DNA from 2 places in the Streptomyces sp. NPDC058289 genome. Region 1 is predicted to be linked to the other one. Evidence: riboswitches for the same ligand, from Rfam matches in the RefSeq annotation. Region 1 holds a riboswitch; the other holds the start of a gene.
What was found. A riboswitch is a leader RNA that binds a small molecule or an ion and turns the genes downstream of it on or off. The one in region 1 is predicted to bind S-adenosylmethionine.
Positions count from the first base shown of each region.

Region 2: linked by a shared signal. The riboswitch ahead of thrC (threonine synthase) and the one ahead of ACFVX6_RS36820 (aminotransferase class V-fold PLP-dependent enzyme) in region 1 are both predicted to bind S-adenosylmethionine.

Region 1 is NZ_JBHVYI010000120.1:13,268-17,748, forward strand. It holds gene ACFVX6_RS36805 (rhomboid family intramembrane serine protease) at 1-180, shown strand, start outside; gene ACFVX6_RS36810 (Lrp/AsnC family transcriptional regulator) at 177-458, shown strand; gene ACFVX6_RS36815 (ferredoxin) at 463-1,044, opposite strand; gene ACFVX6_RS36820 (aminotransferase class V-fold PLP-dependent enzyme) at 1,058-2,455, opposite strand; SAM riboswitch class IV at 2,710-2,826, opposite strand; gene trpD (anthranilate phosphoribosyltransferase) at 2,956-4,020, opposite strand; gene ACFVX6_RS36830 (cytochrome bc complex cytochrome b subunit) at 4,224-4,481, opposite strand, start outside.
Region 2 is NZ_JBHVYI010000062.1:969-5,449, reverse strand. It holds gene ACFVX6_RS27655 (cold-shock protein) at 1-144, opposite strand, end outside; gene ACFVX6_RS27650 (ubiquitin-like small modifier protein 1) at 569-847, opposite strand; gene thrC (threonine synthase) at 885-2,195, opposite strand; SAM riboswitch class I at 2,213-2,370, opposite strand; gene ACFVX6_RS27640 (glucosyl-3-phosphoglycerate synthase) at 2,556-3,542, shown strand; gene ACFVX6_RS27635 (trehalose-6-phosphate synthase) at 3,789-4,481, shown strand, end outside.

The DNA of each region.
Region 1 (4,481 bases):
ATGTTCTGGTTCGGTCTCCAGTGGCTGGCGGCACACCGCGCGGCGAGCGGCCCCGGAGTCGCCTATCTGGCCCACGTGGTGGGCTTCTCGGTGGGCTTCCTCTACGCGTGGGCCCGCTACCGGGGTGGGACTAGAGTGAGTCGACCAGTGACAGTAGGCGAGGGAGACAGCCAACCGTGATCACCGCACTCGTGCTCATCAAGACCAGCGTGGACCGGATCCCCGAGATCGCCGAGGCCATCGCCGCGCTGGACAGCGTCAGCGAGGTCTACTCGGTCACGGGTACGTACGACCTCATCGCGATGGTCCGGGTGTCCCGGCACGAGGACCTGGCCGACATCATCCCCGGCCGCATCAGCAAGATCCCGGGCGTGGAGGGGACGGACACGCACGTGGCGTTCCGCACGTACTCCCAGCACGACCTGGAAGCGGCGTTCGCGATCGGCCTCGACGCGTAGCCGTTCAGAGCACGGGCAACGCCTCGCCCGGCCGGGCGGGGCGGCCCTCTCCGAGCCGGAAGAGGTAGCCGCGCAGGTAGTCCGCGAGGTCCCCGTCGATGTGGGCCACGTACGCGCGGGCCCCGCCGGCGGCTTCACGCTCGTCGGCCCGCGTCGAGATCGACCACTTCCGGTCCAGGTCACGGGCCCATTCACGGACGCGGCCGCGTTCGCTCCACCACTCGCGGACCAGCTCCGGCGTCCAGCGCACGTCGCCGTCGCACTGGTAGCCCACCATCGGGTCCTGGAACGCCGCGGCGATCACCCGGTACGTCTCCTCGGCGTCGCACGGCTGCCGGTAGACGAACTCGTCACCCAAGTCGTCGTTGTAGAGCACGTGGGCGGGCGCGACCTCCCGCCCCATCCAGCACGTGTCGGTTCCCGCGCCGTAGAACGGCCCCGGCACATTGCGCCAGTCGCGCTCCGCCCACGCGTCCGGCCACGGGCCCCACGGCGGGCGGTACGCCGGTACCCACAGCGCGTGGCCCGGCAGCGGCTCACCGACCACGCAGGCGCGCACGGTCGGTATCGGGTCCCAGTAGGTCATACCCCGCAGCCTGTCAGACGGCCGGGACGCAGCGGCCCTCTTCGGTGCGGTACTGCCACTTGGCGCCGTCCGCGACGAGCTCCTTGACGGCGCGGACGAAGCGGTCCACGTGCTCGTCGGGGGTGCCGGCGCCGAAGCTGACGCGGATCGCGTTCAGGGACCGCTCCCCCGGGGCCGCCTCCGGGGCTCCGCACTCGCCCTGCGCCTGCGGCTCGCTGCCGAGCAGGGTGCGGACCAGCGGGTGGGCGCAGAACAGGCCGTCGCGGACGCCGATGCCGTACTCGGCGGAGAGCGCGGCGGCGAAGTGCGAGCTGTTCCAGCCGTCGACGACGAAGGAGATGACGCCCACGCGCGGGGCGTCGTCGCCGAAGAGGGACAGGACGCGGACCGCCGGGACCTCGGCGAGGCCTTCGCGGACCTTGGTGATGAGGCGCTGCTCGCGGGCGACGAGGTTCTCGAAGCCGGCCTCCTGCAGCGCCTTGCAGGCGGAGGCGATGGAGTAGACGCCGATGACGTTCGGGGAGCCGGCCTCGTGGCGGGCGGCGGTGGTGTGCCACTCGACGTCCACGCCGCCGTCCTCGCGGCGGGCCACCTTGCGGGAGGCTCCACCGCCGGCGAGGTACGGGTCCGCCTCCTGGAGCCAGTCCGCGCGGCCGGCGAGCACGCCCGAGCCGAAGGGCGCGTAGAGCTTGTGTCCGGAGAAGGCGACCCAGTCCACGTCGAGGTCCTGGACGGAGACGGGGTGGTGCGGGGCCAGCTGGGCGGCGTCCAGGACGATCCGGGCGCCGTGGGCGTGCGCGGCGGCGGCGAGCTCCTTGACGGGCCACAGCTCGCCGGTGACGTTGGAGGCTCCGGTGACGCAGACCAGCGCCGGGCCGTAGGGGTCGCGGTCGGCCAGGGCGCGCTCCAGGGTGGCGACGGCCTCGTCCGGGGTGCGGGGGGCGTTGAGGTAGGTGACCTGGGCGTTCGTCCACGGGAGCAGCGAGGCGTGGTGCTCGGTCTCGAAGACGAAGACCTGGCAGTCGGCCGGGAGCACGGCGGCGAGCAGGTTGAGGGAGTCGGTGGTGGACCGGGTGAAGACCACCTGGTCGGAGGGCCGGCAGTCGAGGAACTCGGCGACCGTGACCCGGCTCTGCTCGAACAGGTCGGTGGAGAGCTGCGAGAGGTACCCGGCGCCGCGGTGGACGCTGCCGTAGTACGGGGCGTACGCGGCCACGTCGTCCCAGACCCGCTGGAGCGCGGGGGCGCTGGCCGCGTAGTCGAGGGCGGCGTAGGTGACCTCGCCACCGGTGACGAGCGGCACGGTGACCTCGCGGCCGAGGACCGCCAGCGGCTCGGCACAGGCGGGGCCCTCGGCCGCAGAGGTGACGGCGGCAGCGGCGACGGTGGTGGCGTTCAGGGTTGCGGACATGGCGGTATCTCCCGGCAGGCAGGTCTGAATGGCTTCGGTGTGCCCGTACGCGGATACGGCGCTGCGCCGTTCGGGGTACGGGAGTGCCCCGGAATGCGGATCGGCCGCCGCACACAGATGTGCTGCCGCAGGTGTGCTGCGGGTACGCGGAAGTGACCCTGTTCCGAGGGGTGAAGAAGGGGCGGACTCGCCCTATCGCATTCGCTTGCTCACGGAAACGCTCCTCGAGAGACCAGGACCCCTGGTGTTCGAGGGATCCGCGCTTGCCGTAGACCTCACTGCCTACGACCTGGTCATCACCCGGGGCACCCCGCCACGGAAGGAGGGTTGCCGGACAGCAAGCCGGGGCCTAAACGCTGTCACTCGTGACCTGAGGAGAATCCTGCCACACGATCTTCCGAACGCAAGACCCCGGTCCACATGGCGGACCGGGGTCGTTGCTGGATCTTGGCCGGATCCCGTCGGAACGGCCACCGCGCAGCGGCTACGTGTCGCAGCGGCTACGCGTTGCTCGCCGCCGCCCAGCGGGCCAGCGCCGCCCGGGCCGCGCCCGAGTCCACCGACTCCGCCGCCCGTACGACACCGGCGGCGAGCTGCTCCTCCAGGGTGCCCGTACCCGGGTCCAGCGCGACCAGGGCCGCCGCCGAGTTCAGGAGCACCGCGTCGCGGACCGGGCCGGTCTCGCCGGCCAGCAGGCGGCGGGCCACGTCCGCGTTGAACGAGGCGTCCGCGCCGGCCAGGGCGGAGACCGGAACCAGCGGGATGCCGATGTCGCGCGGGTCGAAGCCCTGCTCCCTGACCTCGCCGTCGCGGACCCACCAGACCCGGGAGGTCGCCGTGGTGGTGAGCTCGTCGAGCCCGTCGTCACCGCGGAAGACCAGCGCCGAGGAGCCCCGCTCCGCCAGGACGCCCGCGACGATCGGGGCCACCCGCGCGTCGGCCACACCGGTTGCCTGTGCCCGGACCCGTGCCGGGTTGGTCAGCGGGCCGAGGAAGTTGAAGGTGGTCCGGATGCCGAGCTCCCGGCGGGCCGCCGCCACGTGCCGCAGCGCGGGGTGGAACTTGACCGCGAAGCAGAAGGTGATTCCGGCTTCCTCGGCCACCTCCACGACCCGCGCGGGGGTGAGGTCGAGGTTGACGCCGAGCTTCTCCAGGACGTCCGAGGAGCCGCTCGCGGAGGACGAGGCCCGGTTGCCGTGCTTGACGACCTTGGCGCCCGTACCGGCCACCACGATCGCCGACATCGTGGAGATGTTGACCGTCTTGGCCCCGTCGCCCCCGGTGCCGACGATGTCCACCGTCCGGCCCGGCACCTCGATCAGGTTGGCGTGTGCGTACATGGCGCGGACCAGGCCGTTGATCTCGGAGACCGTCTCCCCCTTGGCCCGCAGCGCGACCGCGAAGCCGGCGATCTGGGCGTCGGTGGCCTCCCCGCGCATGATCCGGTCCATGGCCCAGGCCGTGTCGTCGGCGCCGAGGTCACGGCCGGTCAGCAGGGCCTCCAGAACGCCCGGCCAGCCGCGGGCCGCCGCGCTGTCGCCGCCTGCCGGGGTCACCAGGTTCATGGTCCGCTCCTGCTGCTCATCGAGGATTCCACGTCGAATGGGAAGGGCTTCAGCCTATCCAGCCCCGGGGACGGCAAAGAGCCCCGTCCAGACACTGGACGGGGCTCTCGCCGTGGCGACACCAGGACTGACCTGAATCAGTCCCTCAAGCAGTCATGCGTGGTGCGTACTGCGTGAAGCATGTGAAGCCGTGATGCGGGAGATCAGTGGTGGCCGTGGCCGCTCTGGATCTCCTTGTACTCCTCGACCGTGGGCTTCGGGATCTGGTTGTTCTCCCCGTAGTAGCCCTTGCTGAGCTTGGCGCGGAGCTTCTCCAGCGGCTTCACCTTGCGCTCGACACCGTTCTCGTCGACCGTGGGGCCGATCTCGGCGGGCTCGTACTGGTCGTACGAGGTGAGCGTGTGCAGCTTGCCCTGCGAGAGCGGCTCGTGGACCTCCACGAACTCACCGTGCGGCAGGCG
Region 2 (4,481 bases), on a different contig from region 1:
TTCGACCCGCTGACCTTCTTCAAGGGTGCGGTACCCGTCCATCTGGATGGCGCTGTAGTGGACGAACACATCCGCACCACCGTCGACCGCGATGAAGCCGTAGCCCTTCTCCGCGTTGAACCACTTGACGGTGCCCTGAGCCATGCCTAACTCCCCTATTACTGGCCCTTGCGCAGGACCGCACTTCGCGGTCCCGGGTCAGAACTTGCGCCGGAACGCCTCGACCGGGGCTGAATGTATCCGCACCGCTGCTGTCTGCAACAGGTCATTCCGACGAGAATTCTGGACACACCAAAAGATTGAAATAGGGTGAAAACCAGGAATATTCCAGGGCAACTCGGGCCGGACAAACGCCGCCAACGACCCATAGCGCACTTGCATGTTGACTCAATGTCAACCCTCGCGCGACCCGCTCATATGCGGCGGGCAAGAACAGCGGAGGGGACTTCCCCAACCCTACCGCGCCCAACCAAGCAGAATTCCCCCCTCCGTTTGGTAACGGAGGGGGGAATTCAGTTTCTACGAAGTGTTACGAAGCCCTACGAAGGCCCACGAAGCCCGACGAGCCTCAGCAGCCGCCCGCGACGGCGGGGATGATCGAGATGCCGGCGCCGTCCGGAGTGGACGTCTGCAGCCCGCCCTCGAAGCGCACGTCGTCGTCGTTGACGTAGACGTTGACGAAGCGGCGCAGCTTGCCCTGGTCGTCCAGGACGCGCGCGGCGATGCCGGGGTGGCTGGCCTCCAGGGACTGGATGACCTCTTCGAGGGTCGCACCCTCGGCGGCGACCTCGGCCTGGCCGCCGGTGTAGGTGCGCAGGATGGTGGGGATGCGGACGTTGACGCTCATGGCGCTACTGCCTTTCCGGTGTGCAGGGAGGGAGAGATCAGGCCAGGTTGGCGGCGCGGAACGCGTCCAGGCTGGGGCGGATGGTGGCGGTCTGGCCACCACCTTCGGCCACCGCCTCCAGGGTCTTGAGGCCGTCACCGGTGTTCAGGATCACGGTGGTCAGCGTGGGGTCGAGCTGCCCGTTCTCGACGAGCTTCTTCGTCACGCCGACGGTCACGCCGCCCGCGGTCTCGGCGAAGATGCCCTCGGTCTGCGCGAGCAGCTTGATGGCCTCGACGACCTGGGTGTCGTTGACGTCCTCGACGTACCCGCCGGTGCGGCGCGCGATGTCCAGGACGTACGGGCCGTCCGCCGGGTTGCCGATGGCCAGCGACTTGGCGATGGTGTTCGGCTTCTGCGGGCGGACCACCTCGTGACCGGCCTTGAAGGCGGTCGAGACGGGCGAGCAGCCCTCGGCCTGGGCGCCGAAGATCTTGTACGGCTTGTCCTCGACGAGGCCGAGCTTGATCAGCTCCTGCAGACCCTTGTCGATCTTCGTGAGCTGCGAGCCGGACGCGATCGGGATGACGATCTGGTCGGGCAGCTGCCAGCCGAGCTGCTCGCAGATCTCGTACGCCAAGGTCTTGGAACCCTCGCCGTAGTACGGGCGCAGGTTGACGTTGACGAAGCCCCAGCCCTCGCCCAGCGGGTCGCCGATGAGCTCGGAGCAGAAGCGGTTGACGTCGTCGTAGTTGCCCTCGATGCCGACCAGGTCGCCACCGTAGACACCGGCCATGACGACCTTGCCCTGCTCCAGGTCGTGCGGGATGAACACGCAGGAGCGGAAGCCGGCGCGGGCGGCCGCGGCGCCGACGGCGCCGGCCAGGTTGCCGGTGGAGGAACAGGAGAGGGTGGTGAAGCCGAAGGCGCGGGCGGCCTCGACGGCGATGGCCACGACGCGGTCCTTGAAGGAGTGCGTCGGGTTGCCGGAGTCGTCCTTGACGTACAGCTTGCCGGTGACGCCGAGCTCCTTGGCCAGGTTGGCCGCGTCCACGAGCTTGGTGAAGCCGGGGTTCAGGCTCGGCTTGGAGGCCACGTCCGCCGGGACGGGCAGCAGCGGCGCGTAGCGCCAGATGTTGTTCGGGCCGGCCTCGATGGCGGCGCGCAGGGCTTCCGGGTCGCCCAGGGGCAGCTCGTAGGCGACTTCGAGCGGTCCGAAGCACTCGGCGCAGGCGAAGATCGGGCCGAGCTCGAAGCGGGTACCGCACTCACGACAGGAAAGGCCGGTGGCGGGACCGAGATCGACAGAGGTGCCGGACGCATTGATTTCAACGGTTTCGGCAGAGGTTGCGACAGACTGTGCAGCCATGATGGCGAGGCCCTTTCTCCTCATCTTCCCCATGGCGCACTTCGCCATGAGACGGAATTGGCACCTTCCCTAGCCGGGGACCTCGCTGCGGCGCTGGAATGCGCGATCGCGAGAACCGACTGGAGGGTTGCCGGGGCTTCAACGGGCCGTGTCCCTCTGCCCCTCTGGATGAGCGGTATGGCACCGGCACACGCGCTCTGTGGCGCGCCGGTGCGTTTGTACGCGGGCCCCCCGGCATGCGGTGGACCATCGCGTTGTTCAAGACTGTAACCGAAGGCCCGGGTGGTTGAGACAGCCGTCCGAACCGCGAGATGGATCACATTTCGGTCCAAACCAGTGAAGAACCAGGGAGTGCTGAAGGTGCTGGAAGAGGTGGAGCGCTGGTTGGCAGACCGCTCCTGGTCCGCCGCCGACCGACCGCTCGGCCAGCTGCTTTCCGCCAAGCGGGCAGCGGGGACCACGGTGAGCGTGGTGTTGCCGGCGCTGAACGAGGAGGCGACGGTCGGCGCGATCGTCGAGGTGATCCGGCGCGATCTGATCGAGGGCCTGCCGGTGCCGCTGGTGGACGAGCTCGTCGTGATCGACTCGGGCTCCACGGACCGCACCGCGGAGGTCGCGGCCAAGGCCGGAGCCCGGGTGGTGCACCGCGACGAGGTCCTGCCGCGGATACCGGCGCTGCCCGGCAAGGGCGAGGTGCTGTGGCGCTCACTGCTGGCCACCACCGGTGACATCGTCTGCTTCGTGGACGCCGACCTGCGCGATTTCTCGGCCACCTTCGTGTCGGGAATCGTCGGCCCGCTGCTGACCGATCCGGACGTGCGGTTCGTCAAGGCGATGTACGACCGCCCCCTCGGCCAGGAGTTCAGCGACCCGACCGGCCTCACCTCCGCCAAGGCCCACGGCCAGGGCGGCCGGGTCACGGAGCTGGTGGCCCGCCCCCTGCTCAACCTGCACTGGCCGCAGCTGGCCGGCTTCGTCCAGCCGCTCGGCGGCGAGTACGCCGTGCGCCGCGAGCTGCTGGAGCGGCTGCCGTTCCCCGTGGGCTACGGGGTCGAGCTGGGCCTGCTGGTGGACGCGCTGCACACGGCCGGGCTGGACGCGCTGGCCCAGGTGGACGTGGGCGTACGGCTGCACCGGCACCAGGACGGCCAGGCCCTGGGCAGGATGGCCGCCGCGATCTACCGCACGGCGCAGGTGCGGCTCTCGCGCGGGCACCTCGTACGCCCCGAGCTGACGCAGTTCGAGCGCGGCCCGGACGGGTTCGTACCGCACACCTACGCCGTGGACACCGAGGAGCGGCCGCCGATGCGGAACATCGAGGAGTACGCACGCCGTCGCGTGGCGTAACGTCCGGCTGCCGGAAGGGCAGTCGTCAGGCGCGCCAAGCGCGTCAAGCCCGCTGCCGCAAGGTAAGCAGGAATCTCCCGGCCTCAGCCGGGAGAGCGCTTCAAGGCGGCCACGTGCTCCACCGCTCGACCAGCCCGCACGGCGGCCGCCACGCTCACGACACTCGGCGGTGTGGTCTTCCTCTCGGTCAGGCGGACGCGCAGGCGCTGACGTTTGACCGGCGGCGAGGCGGGCTAGGTTCGCCGCATGGCTTCCCAAGTGCTCGTAGCCGCGAATCGCGGCCCCCTCTCGTACGCCCTCGCCGCGGACGGCACGCTCAGTGCCCGCCGCGGCGGGGGCGGCCTCGTCTCCGGCCTCTCCACCGCCCTCGCGGAGCAACCCGGGGCGCTGTGGATCTGCGCGGCGCTGTCGGACGCGGACCGGGAGGCGGTACGACGGGGAGTCGCCGAGCCGGGCGTACGGATGCTGCCGATCGACCCGGAGGTCTACGACGGCGCGTACAACGGCATCGCGAACTCGGTGCTGTGGTTCCTCCACCACCACCTGTACGAGATCCCGCGCGAGCCGGTCTTCGACGCGGAGTTCCGGCGGCGCTGGGCTTCGTACGTCACGTACAACGAGGCCTTCGCGGCGGCGCTCGCGGAGGAGGCGGCCGAGGGGGCGGCGGTCCTGATCCAGGACTACCACCTGGCCCTGGCCCCCGGAATGCTCCGGGAGCTCCGCCCCGACCTGCGGATCGGACACTTCACGCACACGCCGTGGGCCTCGACGGAGTTCATGAACATGCTCCCGGGCGACATCCGGACCCAGTTGGTCTGGGGGATGCTCGGGGCGGACCGGCTGGGGTTCCACACGTGGAGGTGGGCGTTCAACTTCGTCAACGGCGCGGGCATGGACGACGCGAGCGGCGTCGCGGAGGGCTACTCCCCGACCGGAACC